4 regions of the Streptococcus oriscaviae genome follow, and region 3 is predicted to be linked to each of the others. Evidence: predicted binding sites of a transcription regulator. Region 3 holds the regulator's gene; each other region holds the start of a gene.

Region 1 (5,865 bases), 930 kb from region 3:
CAGTCTGCAGATCATTTCGCCAAAGGGGCCGTAGACATCTTGCACAAGTTGGGTGTAGAACGCTTGGTTTTCGGTACGGAAGAAATGCTGGACTACCAGAAAATTGCGGCCGTCTATGCGGAACAGTCTGCAGAGATGGAAACCTTTGTGAAAAACTTGCCTGACCATCTGTCTTATCCACAGAAAACCCAAGCCATGTGGCAGGAATTTGCAGGTCTGAGTTTTACAGGTGCGACACCTAATCATATTCTGGCTCTGGCCTATGCCAAAGCGGTGACAGGGACGGGGATTCAGCTCTGTCCTGTTCAGCGGCAGGGGTCTGGTTTTCATTCGGAAGAGGTTGAAACCACCTATGCCTCGGCTACGGCTATCCGAAAGGGGGCAAAAGAGCTGGACTTGGTGCGAGCTTTTTTACCGTCTGCTAGTTTGTTTGAAGAGGTGGCCAAGGTCAGTTGGGAAGATTATTTTCCCCTGCTCCGCTACCAGATTGCGACCCACCAAGATTTGACCCAGGTCTTTCAAGTCAACGAAGAAATCGCCAATCGTATCCGCGTAGCTATTGGGAGCGTAGCGACCGTGGAAGACTTGGTAGAGGCAGTTGCGACCAAGCGTTATACCAAGGCACGGGTGCGGCGGATTTTGACCTACATTTTGGTCAATGCAGCGGAAAATCCCTTGCCAGCGGCCGTTCATGTGCTGGGCTTCACGTCACGAGGGCAAGCCTATCTCAAAGAAATCAAGGAGCGGGTGGACTTGGTGACGCGGATTGGCAAGGAACCTTGGGACAGCCTGACCCAGCAGGCAGATACAGTCTATCAGTTGGCTGTTAAGGAAGTGGCAGAGCAGACTTACGGGCGCGTGCCGGTGAGGGTGGAGAGATAAGAGCAATATTTTTCAACCTAACCATGAAGATTAAAAGGAGTTTTCCATGATTCAACCGATTATGAAAGACATTTTTTCCTCCAGCAGCGGTCCGAGCCTGCGACACAGGCAGACCTGCAGGTCGGTCAGGATTTACAGGACACTCTAGTAGCCAATGCCCATGCTTGCGTGGGCATGGCAGCAAACATGATTGGCGTCAAAAAGCGGATTATTATCGTTAATATGGGCTTCGCCAATCTAGTGATGTATAATCCCGTCCTCATCAGCAGGGCTAAGCCCTATCAGACTGAGGAAGGCTGCCTGTCGTTAGAAGGTAGCCGCCCAACCACTCGTTATCAGGAGATTGAAGTAGAATTTTTGGACGCTTCTTGGAAAAAGCAACGCTTAAAGCTGACAGACTTCCAGGCTCAGATTGTTCAGCATGAGCTGGATCATCTGGAGGGAAAGATTATTTAATAGAAAAAAGCAGAGCGATTTGGATATATCGTTCTGCTTTTTTATGGAAGCCAAAAAGACTTGGAAATATCCAAGTCTTTTCAGTGATTATTGGCCTGAAATTTCAGCAGCGTGGTCATCCATTGAAAGAACTTCGTGGAAGACGCGTTGAGTCAATTCAGTCTTTTGCTCTTTAGTGAGGTACTTGGTGTTTACGCAGTATCCAGAGATACGAACGATAACATCTTCACCTGCCATAATCTTGTCATACACATCGTTCAAGTCCATAACGTTCAAGTTAACGTGCTGACCACCTTGCTCGAAGTAACCGTCAAGGATAGTTACCAAGTTGGTTACCTGCTCGTCAAATGTTTTACCAAGAGCTTTTGGTGAAACTTGAGTAGTCAAGGAGATACCGTCGTTAGCGTGTTTGAAGTTGAGTTTTGAAAGAGTGTTCAAGTTTTGCAACCAACCACCACGAGATTTAGACGTTGGGTTAGCACCTGGTGGGAAGAATTCTACTTGAGAAGTGTTCACAGAACCATCTTCATTGAGGAATACTCCGCGGTGAACTGGTGAGTTAGCTGTTTGTTTAGAGTAAGCAACGTTTGAAGTGATGGTCAAGATAGACACAGTTGCTTCTGCATTCTTGTAGAGCTTGTGTTTGTTCAAGCGAGTGAAGAATGCTTCCATGAGCCATTTCGCGATGTCATCTACACGGTCGTCATCCTCACCGTAGCGTGGGAAGTCGCCAGTTACTTCGTAGTCGTAGATGAAGCCATCTTCGTCACGGATTGGTTTAACTTGAGCGTACTTGATAGCTGACAGGGAGTCAACAGTGTTGGCAAATCCACAGATACCGAAGCCCATGTTTGCACGAAGGTGAGTTGGCAAGAAGGCCATTTGCACTGCTTCGTAGTTGTACTTATCTGTCATGTAGTGGATGATGTTCATGGCATCCACATAAGTGTCTGTCAACCAGTCAAGGGCGATTTCAAAGTTCTTAACAACTTGGTCGTAGTCAAAGATTTCAGAAGTGTTTGGCTCAACTCCGCCAAATACTTTGTAATCTTTATGAACATCATCGTAACCGTTGTTCCAGCTTGAAAGGAGAGCTTTCAGAACGTTTACACGCGCACCGAAGTACTGGATGTTATGGCGTTGATCTTCGCTTTCTGGGTCAAGTGGAGATACACAGCAAGAGATACAGCTCATTTCTCCATAACCGTCTTTAGCCATAGTTGTTACACCTTCGTACTGGATAGAAGAGTGCTTGTGGCTCATTGCCATACAGTAGCGACGGAAAGCATATGGAAGCTTGTCAGACCAAAGAACGGTCAAGTTTGGTTCTGGAGAGTTACCGATGTTGTCAAGGGTGTTCAAGAAACGGTAGTCCATCTTGGTAACACGGTGACGGCCATCGTTACCCATACCAGCCATAGATGTTGTCAAGAAGGTTGGGTCACCTGAGTAGATTTCGTCGAAGGCTTTTGTACGAGCGAATTTCACTGTACGAAGTTTCAATACGAAGTCGTCAACGAATTCTTGGATTTCTGATTCGGTGAAAGTACCGCGAGCCAAGTCACGTTCTGCGTAGATGTCCAACACGATTGGCACACGACCAAGAGATGTTGCAGCACCGTTGATAACACGGCAGACAGCCATGAAGGCGATGTTTGTCCATTGGATAGCTTCTTTGGTGTTCAATGCAGGACGGCGAACGTCAACCCCGTAATGGTCACCCAAGCGAACAACTTGTTGAAGAGCTTGGTACTGAAGGTTGATTTCTTCGCGAAGACGGATTGATTCTTCGTCGATTTCAGTGATCGCGTTCCAGTCTGCAACCTTTTCTTCCATCAGGTAGTCTGCACCGTAAAGAGCAAGACGAGCGTACATACCGATGATACGGCCACGTGAATAAGCATCTGGAAGACCAGAAACGTGGTGAGAGTGGCGAGCACGACGGATGTCAGAAGTGTAAGCGCGGAAGATACCGTCGTTTACAGTTGTTGCGTGCTTGGTGTAAATTTCATGAAGGAGTGGGTCTGGAGTATAGCCGTTTTCGATCAGAGTCGTTTCAGCCATACGGATACCACCGCGAGGCATGAAGTTCAATTTGAAGAGCTCATCGTTTTGGATACCGAAGATCAATTCGTTTTCTTTGTCGATGAAACCAGCTGGGATGTCAGCGATAGAAGTCGCACGATCTACGTCCATTGGGAAACGAGTGTCTTCGTAGCCTGCTTTGGTTTCTTCGATGATTTTCTTGATACGAAGAGAACGCTCAGTAGGGCCAGCAAGGAAGCTCTCATCACCATCATATGGAGTGTAGTTAGCTTGTACGAAGCGGGTTACGCTGGCTTTTTCTTGCCAGTCAGTACCTGCAAAGCCTTCCCAGGCTTGGGCGAAAATGTCTTCAGTAACATTTTTTGTTTTTACTTTTGTTGACATGAGGGTACTCCTTTTTTACATTTAGTGTGGCTTATTCACACTATTTGGTAATATTATACCATTTGAAAACTCTTTCTACAAGGCGTAGGTACTTGAAAATAAATGAAAAAGAATGAAAGTATCTTGATAATTCTTTCACAAATTTTCACACAAAAACTCAAGCAACGAGAACGAGCGAGTAGAAGAAATGATTTTCCTGTTGTATAATAGAATAGAAAGCTAGCAGAGCTTGGTCATGTAAAGGTTGACTCATTTTTTTCAAAATAAGAGAAGGAGAAGGCATGTTAATTTTTCCGCTGATCAATGATACATCACGCAAGATTATCCATATTGACATGGATGCCTTTTTTGCGGCCATTGAAGTGCGGGACAATCCCAGTCTTCGCGGGAAGCCTGTTATTATCGGAAGTGACCCACGGTTAACAGGAGGACGCGGAGTGGTCTCAACCTGTAATTATGAAGCCAGGGCCTTTGGTGTCCGCTCTGCCATGTCCTCTAAAGAAGCCTATGAACGTTGTCCACAGGGGATTTTCATTTCTGGCAATTATGAGAAGTACCAGAAGGTCGGCATGCAGGTGCGGGAAATTTTTCACCGCTATACCGATTTGGTGGAGCCCATGTCCATCGATGAGGCTTATCTGGATGTGACGGAAAACAAGCTGGGGCTGTCATCTGCTGTCAAGGTGGCCAAGTTGATACAATATGATATTTGGAAGGAACTTCGTTTGACAGCTTCTGCGGGAGTGTCTTACAATAAATTTTTGGCTAAGCTGGCATCTGACATGGAAAAACCTCGCGGGCTAACGCTGATTTTACCTGAGCAAGCACAAGAGGTTCTGTCCAATCTGCCTATCGAGCGGTTCCATGGGGTAGGGAAAAAGACGGTGGAAAGACTTCACGAAATGGGAGTTTTTACAGGAAAAGACTTGCTCCAGATTCCTGAGATGACCTTGATAGACCGGTTCGGTCGCTTTGGATACGACCTCTATCGCAAGGCAAGAGGGATTTCCAACTCACCTGTGAAGGTCAATCGGATTAGAAAGTCCATTGGCAAGGAGCGAACCTATCGCAAACTGCTTTACAGAGAAGAAGACGCCAAAAAGGAGCTGACCAATCTGGTCAAACGAGTGGCGCTCAGTCTAACCAGGCATGGCAAGAAGGGCAGAACGATTGTGCTGAAAATTCGCTACGGTGATTTTACTACTCTGACCAAACGGCACAGTCTAGAAGAGGCTATCTTTCAAGAAGAAGCTATCGAACGAGAGGTTCTGGAAATCTTTGATCAGGTGGCACAGCCTGCTAAAGGGATTCGGTTGTTGGGCGTGACGGTGACCAATTTTGAGGCAGATAGTTGAGTTGCGTCCGCGTCTGTGATACACTGAAGCAAAGGAGTTATTATGCAGATTTCAAGTCGTTTTACCATTGCCAGTCATATTTTGACGCTGTTGGCTCTAGAGGGTCAGACTGAAAAACTGACCAGTCAGGCTATTGCCGGCAGTGTAGGTGTCAATCCTGTTGTTGTCCGCAATATTTTAGGCCAACTCAAGCAGGCAGGATTGGTCCATGTGGCGCGTGGTGTCGGTGGTGCTACTCTGGCAAAGGACGTCCGAGATGTGACCTTGTTGGATATTTATCAGGCAGTTGAGAGTTTGGGTCAGTCGGGTCAGTTGTTTGGTTTTCATGAGCAGCCCAATCCAGCTTGTCAAGTCGGCAAGAATATCCATCACTTATTGGACGATGAACTAGAGCGAGCTCAGGCAGCCTTGGAAAACGAATTGGCTCAGACCAAGCTTTCGGATTTACTAGAGAAAATGGACTCTCTTTCGTAGGAAGGAGAGTTTTTTAAAATTCGAGTTGTAATAATTGACATTACAACCAGCGAATGATATAGTGGTGTTGTAACAAAGAACAATACAACGATTCAGGAGGACGATAAATGAAAATCGCAGTAGTAGCAGCAAATGGGAAAGCAGGGCAGTTGATTGTCAAGGAGGCTCTAGATCGCGGGCACCAAGTGACCGCTATTGTCAGATCTGAGAATAAAACAGCAGCAACATCTGTTTTGCAAAAGGATATACATGAGTTGACCAAGGAAGA
Region 2 (5,865 bases), 810 kb from region 3:
CACCTTCTTCTGGAGTTGAAGCTGGAAGTCCAAGCATTTTTGCGATGTCTTGGTACTTCTCATCCGCACGGTAGTAGTTGTACTTAGGCCATGTAGCGGTCTTAGCTGGACGAGTACCGTTGTAACGGATAACGTATGGAAGCAAGATAGCGTTGGTACGACCGTGAACTGTGTGGAAACGTCCACCAAGTTTGTGAGCCATAGAGTGAGAAATACCTAGGAAGGCGTTGGCAAAGGCCATACCTGCCATTGTTGAAGCGTTGTGCATCTTCTCACGAGAAGTCCAGTCTGCTTCTTTAACAGATTTTTCAAGGTTTTCAAATACCAACTTGATTGCTTGAAGAGCCAAACCGTCTGTGTAGTCATTGGCAACTGTTGACACATAGGCTTCTGTCGCGTGGGTCAATACGTCCATACCAGTATCTGCTGCTACGAAGTCTGGCACACTCATAACGAAGGCTGGATCCACAATCGCGATGGTTGGAGTCAATGAGTAGTCTGCAAGTGGGTACTTGCGGTTGTTCTTCTTGTCTGAGATAACGGCAAATGGTGTTACTTCTGAACCGGTACCAGATGTTGTTGGAATACCAACGTACTTAGCCTTTTCACCCAATTCTGGGAACTTGAAGGCACGTTTACGGATGTCCATGAATTTTTGAACCAAGTCACGGAAGTCCACTTCTGGTTGCTCATAGAAGAACCACATGATTTTCGCAGCATCCATTACAGAACCACCACCGATAGCAACGATTGTGTCTGGTTTGAAGGCTTTCATCGCTTCTGCACCACGCTCAACAGTTGTGATGTCTGGATCTGGTTCGATGTCTGAGAAGACTGTATACATCACCTTGTTTGAGCGCAATTGAAGCTGTTCGATAACGCGTTGAACAAAGCCGAGCTTCACAACCATTTCATCGGCTACGATCATGACTTTCTCAACATCTGCCATTTTTTGGAGATATTGGATTGAGTCACGTTCAAAGTAAATTTTCGCTGGAACTTTAAACCACTGCATATTGTTTCTCCGTCTTCCTACTTTCTTGATGTTGAGCAAGTTAAGGGCACTTACGTTGTCACTTACTGAGTTACGTCCATAAGAACCACATCCGAGAGTAAGAGATGGAAGGAAGGCGTTATAAACGTCACCGATACCACCGAAGGTAGATGGAGAGTTCCAGATAACACGGATAGCTTTCACGCGTGTTCCAAATTCTTTCGCCAAGTCTGCATCTTCTGTGTGGATAGCTGCAGAGTGACCAAGCCCGTGGAATTCAACCATTTGACGAGCTGCTTCCAGACCTTCTTCACGGCCTTCAACTTTCAAGACAGCGATAACTGGTGACAATTTTTCACGAGTAAGAGGCTCCTTTTCACCGATTTCAGCTACTTCTGCCGCCAAAATGTTAGTGCCTTCTGGTACTTTGAAACCAGCTTGCTCAGCAATCCAAGCTGCAGGTTTACCAACGATATCAGCGTTCAATTTACCTTCTGCACAGTTCTTGCTGTTTGCTTTCACGCCGAAGCAGAACTCTTCCAGAAGCGCTTTTTCTTTTTTGTTGACGAAGTAAGTGTGGTAAGATTTGAATTCATTCACAAATTCATCATAGATGTCTTTGTCCACGATAACTGCCTGCTCAGATGCACAGACCATACCATTGTCAAATGACTTAGACATTACGATGTCGTGAGCTGCTTGACGGATGTTTGCAGATTTTTCAACATAGGCTGGTACGTTACCGGCACCTACACCAAGAGCTGGTTTACCGCATGAGTATGCTGCACGCACCATAGCGTTACCACCGGTCGCAAGAATCGTTGCAATACCGTCGTGTTTCATCAATTCAGAAGTTGCTTCCATTGATGGTTTTGTAATCCACTGGATACAGTTTTCAGGCGCACCTGCCGCTACCGCTGCTTCATACACAACGCGCGCTGCGTGAGCAGATGATTCTTGTGCAGATGGGTGGAAGGCAAAGACGATTGGGTTACGAGTCTTCAAAGCAATCAATGATTTAAAGATTGCAGTTGAAGTTGGGTTGGTTGTTGGAGTAACCCCACAGATAACACCAACTGGCTCAGCAATCAAGGTCAAACCAGTCACTTCATCATCTTCGATAACGCCAACTGTTTTAACACCACGCATATTGTTAACAACGTGCTCACAAGCAAAGAGGTTTTTTGTCGCCTTGTCTTCAAAGACACCACGGCCAGTTTCTTCATGAGCATGTTGAGCCAAAACACCATGTTGATCAAGAGCTGCCACAGATGCTTTAGCTACAATGTAGTCCACTTGTTCTTGGTCAAGCAGGCGGAACTCCTCCAAGGCAACTAACCCTTTTTGAACAAGCTCATCAACATGTGCGCGAGCCTCTAGCAACTTTTCTTCTGGTGATACTTTTTTCTCAGCCATTTGGTTTCCTCCAATAGTTTAATTTCTAGTCAACAAACTTTGTTAACTTTTTCACAAAAACATTCTACACTATTTTTTCGTTCTTGTAAAGTGTTTGTTAAATATTTCACAAATTATTTTTCCTATTTTGTGAACTTACTCTGCAAATCCGGCTAAAACATAGCTTTCCCTTGCTTTCTTTGTGAACTTTTTTTCCGAACTTTTTTTCTTTCACAAGGAAATTCTCCCTCTTTTATCCGAAAAAAGAGCAGCAGGAAACTCCTGCTACTCATCCGAAAAACAGAGATAGGTCTTGAACAGGTAATCAGGAGTTATAAGGCAGATTATCCTGATGCAGCACCTCAGAAGGGGCTCAAAACTAAAACAGAGACTCACACAAAACGTGAATCTCTGTTTTTCTTTAGAGGAGAAGTTTTTTTATCTTAGACTCAGCTAATTGATCCATAATTGTTTGGAAATCGCTCTTTACTTGGGCCAAGCTTGTTTCCAGCTGTGTCCGGGTCTGGTTGTTTTTAACGAGCACCTGACCTGTCTCGATTTCGCTGCTCCCCAACGTAATGATACATTTTGCGCCGAAAACATCTGCTGATTTAAATTGGGCCTTGAGCTTGCGATCCAGATAATCACGTTCGGCTTTAAATCCTTGTCTGCGTAAAGCTTGAACCAGCTCCAGCGCTCCGCTATTGGCCTCCTGACCCAAGACTGCAATGTAAACATCCAACTGGGTGTCTAGTGGAAGGCTGATTCCTTGCTTGTCAAGAACCAGAATAAGGCGTTCAATCCCTAGCCCAAAGCCAAAACCAGCCGTGGCAGGCCCGCCAAAATACTCTACCAAACCATCGTAGCGACCACCCGCACAAATCGTCAGCTCGGTATCTGCTACTTGGGTAATAAACTCAAAAATGGTGTGGTTGTAATAGTCCAAACCGCGCACCATATTGCTGTCAATGACATAGGAAATCCCCAGATTATCCAACATGGACTTGACCGCTTCAAAGTGAGCGGTGCTTTCCTCATCCAGATAATCCAAAATAGAGGGAGCATTCTCCACCGCCTGCTTGTCTTCTTTTTCCTTAGAGTCTAGGACACGAAGAGGATTTTCCTCCAAGCGGCGCTGACTGTCCTTAGATAACTGGTCCTTGAGCGGAGTGAGGTAATCAATCAGAGCTTGGCGATAAGCTGCGCGGCTCTCTGGATTGCCCAGGCTGTTGAGGTGGAGGGTAACTTGCTGGATCCCCAGCTCCTCAAATAGCTGGTAGGCCATTGCAATGGTTTCCACATCGGTCGCTGGATTGCTGGAGCCGAAACATTCCACCCCTATCTGATGGAACTGGCGCAGACGACCTGCTTGCGGACGCTCGTAGCGAAACATAGGGCCCATATAGTAGAATTTAGAGGGTTTTTGCACTTCTGGGGCAAAGAGCTTGTTTTCCACATAAGAGCGGACAACTGGTGCTGTTCCTTCTGGACGAAGGGTGATGTGGCGGTCGCCCTTATCGTAGAAATCGTACATCTCCTTTGTCACGATGTCTGTTGTATCCCCAACGGAGCGGCTGATGACCTCATAGTGCTCAAAAATGGGCGTGCGAATTTCCGCATAGTTGTATTGGGCAAAAAGCTTGCGCGCAAAACCTTCCACGTACTGCCACTTGGCAGACTCCTGCGGAAGAATGTCCTGAGTTCCTTTTGGTTTTTGAAGTTTCATCGTTTAAAATGCAACAGATGTCGAATGCAAGGTAAAAACAAATCGTATCCATCTCGATCTTCCGTATGGTTTGTTTTTTTACACAAGGTTTTGTCTGTGCATATTCCTTTCTGAAATATAAGTCTGAAACAAACACTCGTCCAGACCACTTGTAATCTCCTTATTTTACCATAAATGCTCTGCTATTTCTCAAAAAAATGAAAAAAATCGTGTCAAGTAACTTTACTTTACAAAAAAGTTTTGATATACTGTTACAGTTGGCGAAAGCCAAAACATACACTTGAAAGGAAAATAAAGAAAATGGCAGTACCTGCACGTCGCACCTCAAAAGCGAAGAAAAACAAACGTCGCACTCACTACAAAGTAGCAGCTCCAACTGTGAAATTTGATGAAACAACTGGAGATTACTCACGTTCTCACCGTGTATCTTTGAAAGGATACTACAAGGGACGTAAGATCGAAAAAGCAGCTTCAGCTGAATAATAGAAGGGAGATACCATGCGCGTAAACATTACACTTGAACACAAAGAATCTGGTGAACGCTTGTACCTTACTTCAAAAAACAAACGCAACACTCCAGACCGTCTTCAATTGAAAAAATACTCACCAAAATTGCGCAAACACGTGATTTTTACTGAGGTGAAATAGGGATTCACTACACGTCAATAGGCGGTAGAAACCTTGATTTTAAGCGATTTTTGAAAGATGAACTTTCATTACATTGCAGTACAAATCAATTGAAACTCTACAATTTTCTCTACATTTTTTAGATAATAAAATTTAAGTAGAACATGCAGATAATGAAAGGAACACTTCGAATGAGGTGTTCCTTTTATATAACAAAAACTCTACTATTTGGAATAGTTCATTTATTATAATTATGTCAAACCTTATGTTTTTTTATTTTTGTATAGATAAAATCTTTGGGATTATCAGGTGTCCTCAATATCTAATGATTCTAATTTTTCAATTGATATTTGATATTGAATCTAGTCAGAATCTTTCCAAATTATAGCTTGACAAATATTTCAACTGTCATGAGTAATTCTCTTAGACCAATAACTCTAATTCTTCTATATCTTCCTCTCTATCATTTTTGATTGCAGAAAATGCAGATAAAGTAGCTTCAAATGCATCAGCTCTAAAAGTTCTATTCCCTTCTCGAATACCATTCTCAAAAAGAGTTTTTAAATTTTTTTCTTTTTCCAAAAACATACTTTCAACAAAGCTAAATTTTTTTGTACTAGAAGAAATATCATTACAGTTCAAGTACATACTATAAAGATAATTCTTAAAATTCATGCTCTCATTCCATAAATATGACGTTATAGGATTTGCTCCCAAATATTCAGCAGTATAATCATTTGAAGGCTGGAATAGATGTAACTTATCTCTATTCTGTGCTAGTGCTAGCTGCTCGGGTTTAAACTCACTGAACGTATTATTATCATAATACCAAGTACTTCTCCGCTTTATAGACTCTTCTTCATCCATAAAAAACATATCTGGATTAAAATTTCTAACATTTTGATAGTTCCCAGTTGCAATCCCATCAAGTCCAACCGATGCAAACATCAAATCTTGTGGATTAGCATAACCTATAATAATCTTTTTCCCAGATAACTTTAGACTAAGTATTGCGTCCAAAAGATTGTATAAATAAACTGAATTTGATACAAAAGGTTCTTCGTTTGGTTTCCTTAAAGTTAAATAGTAGCCATCGACCTTAGATAAAACTAAAAATCCAATA
Region 3 (5,865 bases):
ATTAAGAATTTCTCTCTGCCTGATGGAGAAATTTGTCAGTTGATTGCCCAAACATCCGTTCCTGTTCAGAAACTAGCCGTCTGGGGACAACTTTCTACTATCCGCTACGAAAAAGAAACTCCTATTGGCCTCATGGCCTTAGATGAAAATCGATACGCCGACCAACATGATTATGAACTGGAGGTTGAGGTAACCGACCCAGATTCAGGCAAAATCGCCTTTCACGACTACTTGAACAGTAAGGGAATTCGCTTCAAATATGCCAGCAGCAAGGTCGCAAGAACCGCAAACAGTCTCAGGCCAGCCCAATAAGCTGGCTTTTTTATTTTTCATTACTGAAAATTTTTTCATTTTCTGATAAAATGGTAGTATCTAATAAAAGGAGTTATTCTGACATGGTTCAATCATATGCTGATAAACAAATCAAGCTCTTTTCCCTCAATGCCAATCCGGAAATTGCAAAAAAAATTTCAGAAGAATCTGGTATTCCTCTTGGAAAAATGAGCTCACGTCAATTCTCTGACGGAGAAATCCAGATTAACATTGAAGAGAGTGTTCGGGGGATAGATGTTTATATCATCCAGTCTACCAACTACCCTGTCAACAATCACCTCTGGGAACTCTTGATTATGGTCGATGCTTGTAAGCGTGCCAGTGCCAACACTGTGACTGTCGTTATGCCTTACTTTGGCTACGCTCGTCAGGATCGCATTGCAAAATCTCGCGAACCGCTAACAGCTAAGTTGGTTGCCAATATGCTGGTCAAGGCAGGTGTGGATCGTGTGCTGACCCTCGATCTCCACGCTGTTCAGGTTCAAGGTTTCTTTGATATTCCAGTCGATAATCTCTTCACTGTGCCACTTTTTGCTCGATATTATATGGAAAAAGGCTTGAGCGGAGAAGATGTTGTCATTGTCAGCCCAAAAAACTCTGGTATTAAACGGGCGCGTGCCTTAGCGGAACTGCTAGACTCCCCACTTGCTATTATTGACTACGCTCAGGATGACTCCGATCGCTCTGAGGGCTACATTATTGGTGATGTTACCGGGAAGACGGCTATCTTGATTGACGACATGCTCAATACAGGCCGAACCTTCTCTGAAGCGGCGCGTATTGTTAAAGAAGGCAGGGCAACAGAAATCTACGCCGTAGCTAGCCATGGTCTCTTTGCTGGAAATGCTACCGAACTGCTAGATGCTGCTCCTATCAAGGAAATTCTTGTGACGGATTCCGTTGCCAGCAAAAACCCCCATCCTAAGAATATTGCCTTCTTATCAGCAAGTAAATTGATTGCAGATGCGATTATCCGCATCCACGAGCGCCGTCCTGTCAGCCCGCTCTTTGCTTTTAACAATCCAAACAAAGAAAAATAGGAGGCAGGTTATTGATCTATTTAGATAATGCCGCTACAACCGCTCTATCAGACCAAGCTTTAAATACCCTTATGGCCGTTTCCAAAGAATACTACGGCAACCCCTCAAGTATCCACGGCCTAGGCCGTAAGGCTAACCAAATCTTGCGTGAGTCCAGACAAACAATCGCTCAAACGCTTGATGTGCGACCTGAACAGCTTATTTTTACATCCGGTGGCTCTGAAGCAGATAACCTAGCGATTATCGGTTATGCCCTCGCTCATCAAGACAAGGGTAAACACTTGATTACCACTGCTATTGAACATCATGCGGTTCTCCATAGCATGCGCTATTTGGAAGAACGGCTAGGATTTGAAGTGACCTATCTCGAACCTTTTGAAGGGACTATCCATCCCTCTCAGATCCAAGAAGCTCTACGGCCAGACACCATCTTGGTCAGCATCATGTATGCCAACAACGAAACGGGGTTGCTTCTCCCTATCAAAGAAATCGGACACATCCTTGCTGATCATCAGGCTGTATTTCATGTTGATGCGGTACAAGCCATCGGAAAACTTCCGCTTTTCCCAGAGCAAGAAGGGATTGATTTGCTTTCTGCATCTGCCCACAAATTCCACGGACCTAAGGGGATTGGCTTTCTTTATAGCCGCATTGCCAAATTTGACTCTCTCATTCATGGTGGGAAGCAAGAAAATCAGCACCGGGCAGGCACTGAAAATATCGCTGCTATCGCTGCTATGGCAACGGCGCTCAAGGAACAAACTACCAGACAAAAAGAACAGTTTCAGACCATCAAAGAGTTAAAAACCTATCTGGTGAAGGGACTTGACGGACTTCCTTTCTATCTCAATGAATCCGGCCCCTGTCTACCACACATTTTAAATGTCGGATTTAAAAACCAACTCAACGAGCAAGTGCTCATGCGTCTGGATCTAGCAGGTATCGCTGTTTCCAGTGGTTCAGCCTGCACAGCTGGTGTTGTCCAAACCAGCCACGTCTTAGAAGCCATCTATGGCAAAGAATCTTCACGCCTGAAAGAAGCCATCCGCATTAGCTTCTCAGAAACTACAACCACTCATGAATTGGACAAACTAATCGCAACCCTAAAAGAAATAATTGGAGGAACCCATTAAATGGCATTTGAACACTCTGTCACCCTCAAAAATTGTGACTACACTTACCAAATCAACCCAGCTATCAAAAAATATACCTTGCGCGACAATACCTTTGAACAAACCAAGGTAGGCAACTACCAACTGACACGCATGTTGGAAGAAGTTCCCAACTCTAACCAAGGTTTCCTGCTGAAAATCATCATCAATTCAGATTTGACTGGTTTTAAAATCAACATTACAGACAAATCTGGACTTCGCTTGGTTGACATCTTTAAACCAGACAGCAACAAGGTTATTCAAGAAAAATTCTATTTCTTGATGGATAGCCTAGTTGACCGCGAAATTTTCACAAAAGTGGGCAAATAAGAATGTTACGACTCACATATCAAGATGCCTACAAGCAGACAAAATCACAAGAATTTGAAGATTTGGATGCAATCCTTCTCGCCTTCTCTTCTTGTATTACCCTGCCTGACTACTTGAAGGTTCTCTCACTGACAGAAGATGAAAAAGACCTTGGTTACACCGGTTCAATCGGTGAACTCTACTCCTTTTTACAGACTATCAATCAAGAGAGAAGACTTAAAAAAACAAGATAAAAATCTTGTTTTTTTAATATTCTAAAACCTAACCGTTGCATTTTTCACAAACTTCCACTAGAATAGACATAGACATTCCAGAAGGAGAAAAGATTGTGAAAAAAGAAAAAAATACAACCATCCCTAGAGCAACTGCCAAACGCCTCTCCCTTTACTACCGTATTTTCAAACGATTTCATGCAGGGAATATCGAAAAAGCCAGTTCCAAAGAAATTGCCGAAGCAATTGGCATTGACGCCGCAACAGTTCGACGCGACTTTTCTTATTTTGGTGAATTAGGCCGTCGCGGCTTTGGCTATGACGTCAAGAAACTGATGGATTTTTTTGCTGAAATTTTAAACGACAACTCTATTACCAATGTTATGTTGATTGGTGTTGGTAATATGGGACGTGCCCTGCTCCACTATCGCTTTCATGAACGTAATAAAATGAGGATCGTTATGGCTTTTGAAGCAGATGACCATCCTGCGGTTGGGACCATTGATGAGAATATTCCAATATACGGTATTTCTGATATTCAAGAAAAAAATGCTGAAGCCAAGGCTCAAACAGCCATTTTGACTGTCCCAAGTAACAAGGCTCAAGAAGTTGCTGATCTTTTAGTAAAAGCTGGAATCAAAGGTATCTTGAGCTTCTCACCAGTCAACCTATCTCTACCAAAAGATGTGGTGGTGCAATATGTTGACTTGACAAGTGAATTACAGACTCTTCTCTACTTTATGCGCAAGGGCTAGTAAAGCTCGCTCTCCTCACGGAAACTGTAATAGCCTGAGCTTCCGACAATTAAATGATCTAGTAAAACCAGTCCTAGCGTTTCGCAGGACTTTTTTAATGTTTCAGTAAAAATTACATCATTGCGACTGGGATCGACCGAACCAGATGGATGATTGTGAACAATGATAAGGGATGTTGCCATACATTTGACTGCATAATGAAGGATTTCCCTAGGTTCAGCTATGCTACGATTCACACTGCCAATAAAGATTGTCTTCTGACTGATAATTTGATTCTGAGTATTGAGGTAGAGAGCTACTAGATGCTCTTGTTTTTTATCACCAAGTTCCTGCATCATTTTTCGCCCTAATTTCTCACTGCCCAATACTTGCCCCTTCAGACGTAGCTCGGACTGATTGATGCGTTTTCCAAGCTCAATCATCGCTTTGATTTCAATGGCCTTTACTTTCCCAATCCCTGTCAATTGCTGCAATTCTTCAATAGATAATTCTCGTAATGCAGCCAAGTTCTCCAATCTAGCCAGAAGATTGTTAGACACATGCGAAACCGATTCTTTTTTGGTTCCTGTTCGGATAAAAATAGCTAGCAACTCTTGATTGCTCAACTTTTCAGCTCCCACTTCCATCAAACGCTCTCTCGGTAACAAGGATTCTTCCTTAAATTCAATCTGATACATAGTATTCCTCCTCACCTATTTATTCGGAAAAAGATGAAAAAGAGAGCATTGATTTGCTCCCTTATCCATAATTATATTGATTGTATTTCTTAGAGAAGTGCTCCAAAATTTCCTTTGGTGCATCCTTGTAAGCAATGCTTGATTCTAGCTGCCCTTTTACAATCCGCCGTCCAGTTGCATCGTAATCCGTACAGGTTACCAAGGTAATTTCTGTGATTCCTTCTCGGTCATCGATCACTTCAACACTTTCAGGCGATACTGTTTCCACGCTGTTGATAACATAGGTGTAAACCTGTTGTTTATCGGTGATGTAAATCTTCATCCCCTGCTGGGCATTGTCTAGGGGTGAAAAAAGAACTTCACTCGCTCCTGCCACTCCAAAAATATGGTGACTGGCAAGGGAGTAATTGAGTTTGCCCATCTCCTGTCCTTCTTTCATGGTTCCTGCCCCATACATGAGGGCAACGTTAGACAAACCTTTAAATATCGGCAAGTTGATTCCCAGCTCAGGAATAGCAATGCCTCCGATAACCGGCAATTGCTGGGCATCCCACTGGGCCTTTAAAACGGCCTCCGTAGAGATGGATTCTACCTGATCAAAATCAAACGTCACCTCTGCCGCCTTATTTTTTTCAATATCACCTTCAGACACCTGGTCGATTTGGTAGCGATCTGTGTTTAAGGCGATGATGAAATTTCGGATTGAGGTATTAAAAATGAGGGCTAGAGCAATCAGAACCAGAAGGAGGGCTAGGAGGTTCCTCCACCACCCACTCCTTTTCTTCTTTCTCTTTCTTTCTCTTGCCATGGTCATTCGTCAGCCTCCTCTTCGGTATCTGAAGCTTCTGCAGGGTCAACCAAGGCAAAGGTAACAATGCGAGAACTGTCGTTTAGACGCATGACTTTCACACCCATGGTTGCACGGCCCGTCTGCGAAATGTTGGCTACACTTGTTCGGATGATGACACCGTTATCCGTGATAACCATGATGTCCTCATCACCTGAAACTGTTGTCAGGCCTGCAAGGTACCCATTCTTATCTGCTACTTTCAGAGTCTTAATACCCTTACCGCCACGACCCTTAGTTGGGTATTCACTAGCAGGGGTACGCTTACCGAAACCTTTTTCCGTTAAGACTAGAACTTCCTGACCATCTGCAACCATGGTCGCTCCTATCAGACAGTCACCTTCACGCAAATTGACACCACGAACACCTGTCGCGGTACGGCCCATGTTACGTACATCTGTTTCCATGAAGCGAACAGAATAACCAAACTTGGTTCCCATGATAATATCAGCCTGTCCATCTGTTAAAAAGACATTGATTAGCTCATCATCGTCTTTGAGGTTGAGAGCCTTTAGACCGT
Region 4 (5,865 bases), 670 kb from region 3:
ACCATCGATGTCCTGCTGATTGGTCCTCAAGTCCGCTTTATGCTGGACGAATACAAGTCCAAGTTTGAACCAGCTACCAAGGTATCAGATATCAATATGATGGATTACGGGACCATGAATGGGGAAAAGGTATTTGCAGCAGCCATGTCCCTTCTAGGTGATTGATATGGATAAGGAACAAGAATTGCTAGAAGCTGTCATGAAGCTGATTATGTATGGCGGGGATGCCAAGAGCCATGCTGTGGAGGCTATCCGAGCTGCTAAGGCCTTCCAGTTTGATCTGGCTGAAGAAAAACTTCAGCTGGCCCAACAATCCTTGAGCCTGGCCCATCACGGACAAACAGACCTACTCACCCAAGAAGCCAAGGGCGATAAGGTTGCTCTCAGCCTGCTCATGGTGCATGGACAGGACCACCTCATGAACGCCATTACCTTTTTAGATATGGCCAAAGAAATGGTGGATGTCTATCGGAAATTAGAAGAAGTAGGAGGGAGTTAATGGAAGCTCGACTAAGTGTTAGAGGAACGGCCCCAGCCATCTACCAAACCCTCTTGGACCTTTTTCAAAAGGATTACCAATCCGCCACAGGCCAGACCATTCAACTGGAGGCTATCAAGGAAGGGTTGACCTACCTGAAACATTTTGGGAAGCAGGGGGAGCAGTCCGTTAGGATCACAGTAGGAGAGCTTATCCCCGACAAACAGTACACCGTCGCTGTTCAATCCAACCGAGGTGTACAGTGGATTACCTACCAACTTCTGCCCCTTGAAGATGGCAGGACGGAGGTCACCTACACAGAGGACTACCTACCGGAAGGAAAGTTTCAACAGTGGAACTATCGTTTGCTCCTGCCCCTCATGAGAAAGGGTCTGGAAAAAAGGATGACATTACAAATCGAAAAACTTGCAGAATTTGCAGAAAAAAAGGAGGTTTCCTAAATGGATACATTTTTGAAAATTGCAGGTAAGTTAGGGTCACAAAAGCACCTAATTGCTATACGGGATGCCTTTATTGCCATGTTCCCGCTGACCATGGCAGGGGCTATCGCTGTCTTGTTAAACGTATTGGTGCGGGATATTCCGACCAATATGGGCTGGACTGGCTTTGCGGAAGCTATGAAGCCTCTGATTGAGCTCAACGGCTATGTTTACTTTGGTACCATTGCCATCATGGCCCTAGCCTTCGTCTTTGCCCTCGGCTACAACCGGGCCCAAGCTGAAAAACTCAACCCGATTGCAGGGGGCTTGGTTTCATTTGCAGCCTTCATCTCCACCATTCCACAAACCCTGACCATTGTGACTGATCTGACTGGTTTGGACAAGTCAGTTTTGACCAAGTTGACTAATCTTGGCCTGATGGTATCTGGCAGCAACCTAGAAACTTCCCAGTGGGGCGTTATTTCTGTTGCCTATGCGGGGGCAACTGGCCTCTTTGCAGCCATGCTGATTGGTCTCTTGTCAGCCGAAGTTTATATTTTCTTTATGAAGAAAAATGTCATCATCAAGATGCCTGATAGCGTACCACCTGCGGTCAACAAGGCTTTTGCGTCCATGATTCCGGGGATTGCAGCCATCTATGTATCTGCCCTAGTTGGTTATCTATCAACCCTTCTGACAGGCCAAGCCTTGAACGATTTGATTTCCACCTACATCCAACAGCCTCTGATGGGCTTGTCTCAGGGCTGGTTCAGCGTGGTTCTCCTTTCCTTCCTAGTCCAGCTCTTCTGGTTCTTCGGCCTACATGGACACAACGTATTGGGGCCAGTCATGGACGGGATTTACCTGCCAGCCCTCTTGGAAAATACAGCTGCCTATGAAGCGACCAAGGATGTCAGTCAACTGCCATACCTCTGGACCCGTGGTTCCTTTGATGCTTACGGCCAGATGGGAGGCTCCGGTGTCACCATCGCCCTGATTATCGCCATCTTCCTCTTCTCTAAAAGACAGGAATACCGTGCAGTTGCCAAACTGTCTGCTCCGATGGGTATCTTCAACATCAATGAACCCATTACCTTTGGTATCCCAATGGTTCTAAACCCACTCTTTGTCGTACCATGGTTGATTGTACCGCCTGTCTGTGTGGGCATCGCCTATGCCGCGACCGCTGCAGGGCTCATCCCGCCGGTTTATGTATCCATTCCGTGGATTACCCCTCCAGGTCTTTACGCCTTCTTGGCAACCGGAGGAAATGTCATGGCTGGTCTTGTTTCCCTCTTTAACGTCTTTGTAGCCTTCTGTATCTGGGCACCGTTCGTTATCGCGGCCAACAAGGTTCAAGCTCCTCAAGACTAAAGATGATACGGGCCCGAAGCCTCTTTCGGGCCTTTTCTTTTTCCAAAAAAGCAAAAAGGTTCGAAAAAGGGTAAAAAAGTCTTGACAAGGGCAGCATCCGCATGATATACTAAATCTTGTGTTAAGCGGGGATGGCGGAATTGGCAGACGCGCAGGACTAAGGATCCTGTGGCCGCTTTAGGCCGTGTGGGTTCAAGTCCCACTCTCCGCATCGCAGGCTAGCTTCGGCTGGTCTTTTTTTATTTTGTAGCCCTTATGAAAATTCATGTGAAAACTTTCTCAAAAGCCTGCAGTTTGAGCTAGCATTTTCCAAAGAAAAATGGTAAAATAAAGCCGTATGGGGTCTAACCCTTAAAAAATATTAGGAGGCTATCGAAATGCCATTAGTTTCAGCAGAAAAATTTGTCCAAGCAGCCCGTGACAACGGTTATGCAGTTGGTGGATTCAACACAAACAACCTTGAGTGGACTCAAGCTATCCTGCGTGCCGCAGAAGCTAAGAAAGCTCCAGTTCTTATCCAAACCTCTATGGGTGCAGCAAAATACATGGGTGGCTACAAAGTTGCTCGTAACTTGATTGCTAACTTGATCGAATCAATGAACATCACTGTTCCTGTTGCGATTCACCTTGACCATGGTCACTACGAAGACTCTCTTGAGTGTATCGAAGTAGGTTACACTTCTATCATGTTTGACGGTTCACACCTTCCAGTAGAAGAAAACCTTGCAAAAGCTAAAGAAGTGGTTGAATTGGCACATGCTAAAGGAATCTCAGTTGAGGCTGAAGTTGGTACTATCGGTGGTGAAGAAGACGGTATCGTTGGTAGCGGTGAATTGGCTCCAATCGAAGATGCAGTAGCAATGGTTGCAACTGGTATCGACTTCTTGGCAGCAGGTATCGGTAACATCCACGGTCCATACCCAGCAAACTGGGAAGGTCTTGACCTTGACCACTTGAAGAAATTGACTGAAGCTGTACCAGGATTCCCAATCGTATTGCACGGTGGTTCAGGTATTCCTGATGAGCAAATCCAAGCAGCTATCAAATTGGGTGTTGCAAAAGTAAACGTAAACACTGAGTGCCAAATCGCATTTGCGAACGCTACTCGTAAATTTGCAGCAGCTTATGAAGCAAACGAAGCAGAATACGACAAGAAGAAACTCTTCGACCCACGCAAATTCTTGGCTGACGGCGTAAAAGCTATCCAAGCCTCTGTTGAAGAGCGTATCGACGTATTCGGTTCAGCTGGTAAAGCCTAATTGAAAAAAGTGAAAGGGTTTGTCCGAAAGGGCAAGCCTTTTTGATATTCTGTTAGCCAAGTAAAACTAGCACTTTTCTGCGAAGGCTTTATGATTGCGAATCGGTAAAATCGAAGAGCGGATCTACCATTTTTAGACAGCGCACTTCTTAACCCTCTCACCTTGGACTGGCTAGCTAGGTGTGATATAATAAAACCATGGAAAAAAACGATATTGTATACGGCGTTCATGCTGTTGTGGAAGGCTTGGAGGCCAATACCGGCAACAAACTCTACATTCAGGATGATTTACGCGGCAAAAATGTAGAAAAAATCAAGGCACTGGCTGCAGAAAAGAAGGTGTCAATTTCTTGGACTCCTAAAAAGAGTTTGTCAGAAATGACGGATGGAGCTGTCCATCAAGGCTTTGTCCTGCGGGTATCCGAATTTGCCTATGCGGACTTGGCGGCTATTTTGGAAAAAGCGCAAGCAGAAGACAATCCTTTAATCCTCATCCTAGATAGTCTGACAGATCCGCACAACTTTGGCTCGATTTTGCGAACCGCAGATGCCACTCAGGTGGCGGGCATTATTATTCCCAAGCACCGAGCGGTCGGTGTGACCCCAGTTGTGGCCAAGACCTCAACGGGTGCGGTCGCCCATGTTCCGATTGCCCGTGTGACCAATCTCAGTCAGACCCTTGATAAACTCAAGGAGGCGGGCTTCTGGATTTTTGGAACAGACATGAATGGAACCCCAAGTCACAAGTGGAATACAGCAGGCAAGCTAGCCCTTATTATCGGCAACGAAGGCAAGGGAATTTCTCCAAATATCAAAAAGCAAGTTGACGAAATGATTACCATCCCTATGAAGGGGCATGTGCAGAGCCTAAACGCCAGCGTGGCAGCGGCCATTCTCATGTACGAGGTCTTCCGAAAGAAAATATAGGAGCAAGGCATGAAGATTTTGGACGTGTATCCTCTCACAAAATACAAGACAGATGACTATGACTTTATTCTGTTTGATATCTATTACTCAAAAACGAAGAATTGCTTCTCTTTCTGTTGTGAATTGGCAGAACAAGCAGAGCAGTATCCTTTAGAGGATTTACTGGAACAGTATTGGTTAGTTTGTGGTGACTATTGTGGTGAGGCAATTGAGATGGAGGGCACAAATCGTTTTTTGCTCGAAGTTGAAACGATTGACAACACGAAAGAGGATTTCATTCATATTTTAAATTTTTCGACAATCATTGGGAAAAATGTTCTCAATTTTCCAGTCGGTAAATTCGAGTGTATGGGCGTTTTTTGTGAAGAGGTTAGTCATTTCGTCCTCAATCAACAAGAAATCAAATTGCCGATTTATCGATATAGAAATGATCGAGATGGCATGGTTAGATTTGAAAACAAACATGCAGAAGCAGTACTAATATACAATCATCTAATGAAAGAAAAATCTTATGAGTTTCCTAAGGTTATGGGTACGACATTTGATTTCATTTATATCAAAGACTGGAAAGCCTATCTAGTAGGCAAACAAGGAGAGAGTGATTGTCAGCTTCGAATAGGTGTTGATGGAGTGGAAGAACTAGAGATAATAAAGTGACAAGTACTTAAAAAACAGTTAACATAGGAGAATATCATGACATTTAAGATTGTAACGGACTCCACGGCTGACTTGCCAGTGGCCTGGGTCAAGGAAGAAGGAATCACAGTGCTAGGTTTGACAATCAACCTAGATGGGGTTACCTATGAAACGGTCGGAGAGAATGCTTTGACCAGCGAGGCTCTTCTTGAAAAAATGCAAAAAGGCGGTCTGCCGACCACCAGTCAGGTCAATGTCGGACAGTTTGAATCCGTCTTTGAAGAGGCGGCTAAGGCGGGGCAGGAGGTCTTGTATCTAGCATTTTCTGCCGCTCTATCTGGAACCTACCAGAGCAGTGTTATTGCACGGGATATGATTAAAGATACTTATCCAGATGCAGTGATTGAACTAATCGACACCAAGGCCGCGGCTATCGGAGAAGGATATTTGGTCATGCAGGCTGCGAAAGCTCGCAAGGCTGGGAAGACCCTCGCAGAAACCAAGGCTTTAGTGGAAGAACTAGCACCGCGCTTGCGAACCTATCTTCTGGTCGATGACCTCAACCACTTGGTGCGGGGTGGCCGTTTGTCTAAAGCCGCTGCCCTTATCGGTGGCCTAGTCAACATCAAACCCCTCCTCAGTCTAAATGCAGAAGGAAAATTAGAGCCTGTTGCCAAGATTCGTGGTCGCAAGAAGGGGATTAAGGAAATGCTCAGCCTGACCTTGGACAAACTGGACCACACCACCGTCAT

The links. Region 3 encodes Rex, which represses fermentation and respiration genes when NADH is low (regulators of the CRP and FNR family bind a similar motif). Its sites were predicted from a motif close to TTGTGAANTANTTCACAA; they were not measured.
Region 1: pflB (formate C-acetyltransferase) is a predicted target of Rex. The motif match lies at 3,892-3,909, and genes of this name have one in related genera.
Region 2: adhE (bifunctional acetaldehyde-CoA/alcohol dehydrogenase) is a predicted target of Rex. The motif match lies at 2,505-2,522, and genes of this name have one in related genera.
Region 4: INT76_RS05595 (class II fructose-bisphosphate aldolase) is a predicted target of Rex. The motif match lies at 2,558-2,575, and genes of this name have one in related genera.

What each region holds. Positions count from the first base shown of each region.
Region 1 covers NZ_CP073084.1:1,695,466-1,701,330, forward strand. Annotated here, with positions in the region: gene INT76_RS08605 (nucleotidyltransferase) at 1-882, shown strand, start outside; partial or broken gene INT76_RS08610 (peptide deformylase) at 929-1,338, shown strand; gene pflB (formate C-acetyltransferase) at 1,426-3,768, opposite strand; gene dinB (DNA polymerase IV) at 4,050-5,123, shown strand; gene INT76_RS08625 (Rrf2 family transcriptional regulator) at 5,166-5,597, shown strand; gene INT76_RS08630 (NAD(P)-dependent oxidoreductase) at 5,705-5,865, shown strand, end outside.
Region 2 covers NZ_CP073084.1:1,814,532-1,820,396, reverse strand. Annotated here, with positions in the region: gene adhE (bifunctional acetaldehyde-CoA/alcohol dehydrogenase) at 1-2,410, opposite strand, end outside; gene hisS (histidine--tRNA ligase) at 2,811-4,115, opposite strand; gene rpmF (50S ribosomal protein L32) at 4,416-4,598, shown strand; gene rpmG (50S ribosomal protein L33) at 4,614-4,763, shown strand; gene INT76_RS09195 (hypothetical protein) at 5,166-5,865, opposite strand, start outside.
Region 3 covers NZ_CP073084.1:429,184-435,048, forward strand. Annotated here, with positions in the region: gene INT76_RS02060 (CYTH domain-containing protein) at 1-312, shown strand, start outside; gene INT76_RS02065 (ribose-phosphate diphosphokinase) at 396-1,373, shown strand; gene INT76_RS02070 (cysteine desulfurase family protein) at 1,385-2,506, shown strand; gene INT76_RS02075 (DUF1831 domain-containing protein) at 2,507-2,854, shown strand; gene INT76_RS02080 (DUF4649 family protein) at 2,857-3,087, shown strand; gene INT76_RS02085 (redox-sensing transcriptional repressor Rex) at 3,183-3,821, shown strand; gene radC (RadC family protein) at 3,818-4,498, opposite strand; gene INT76_RS02095 (class A sortase) at 4,560-5,306, opposite strand; gene gyrA (DNA gyrase subunit A) at 5,309-5,865, opposite strand, start outside.
Region 4 covers NZ_CP073084.1:1,101,360-1,107,224, reverse strand. Annotated here, with positions in the region: gene INT76_RS05620 (PTS sugar transporter subunit IIB) at 1-165, shown strand, start outside; gene INT76_RS05615 (PTS lactose/cellobiose transporter subunit IIA) at 167-499, shown strand; gene INT76_RS05610 (DUF3284 domain-containing protein) at 499-939, shown strand; gene INT76_RS05605 (PTS sugar transporter subunit IIC) at 940-2,292, shown strand; tRNA gene INT76_RS05600 (tRNA-Leu) at 2,418-2,503, shown strand; gene INT76_RS05595 (class II fructose-bisphosphate aldolase) at 2,670-3,551, shown strand; gene rlmB (23S rRNA (guanosine(2251)-2'-O)-methyltransferase RlmB) at 3,749-4,477, shown strand; gene INT76_RS05585 (hypothetical protein) at 4,487-5,134, shown strand; gene INT76_RS05580 (DegV family protein) at 5,171-5,865, shown strand, end outside.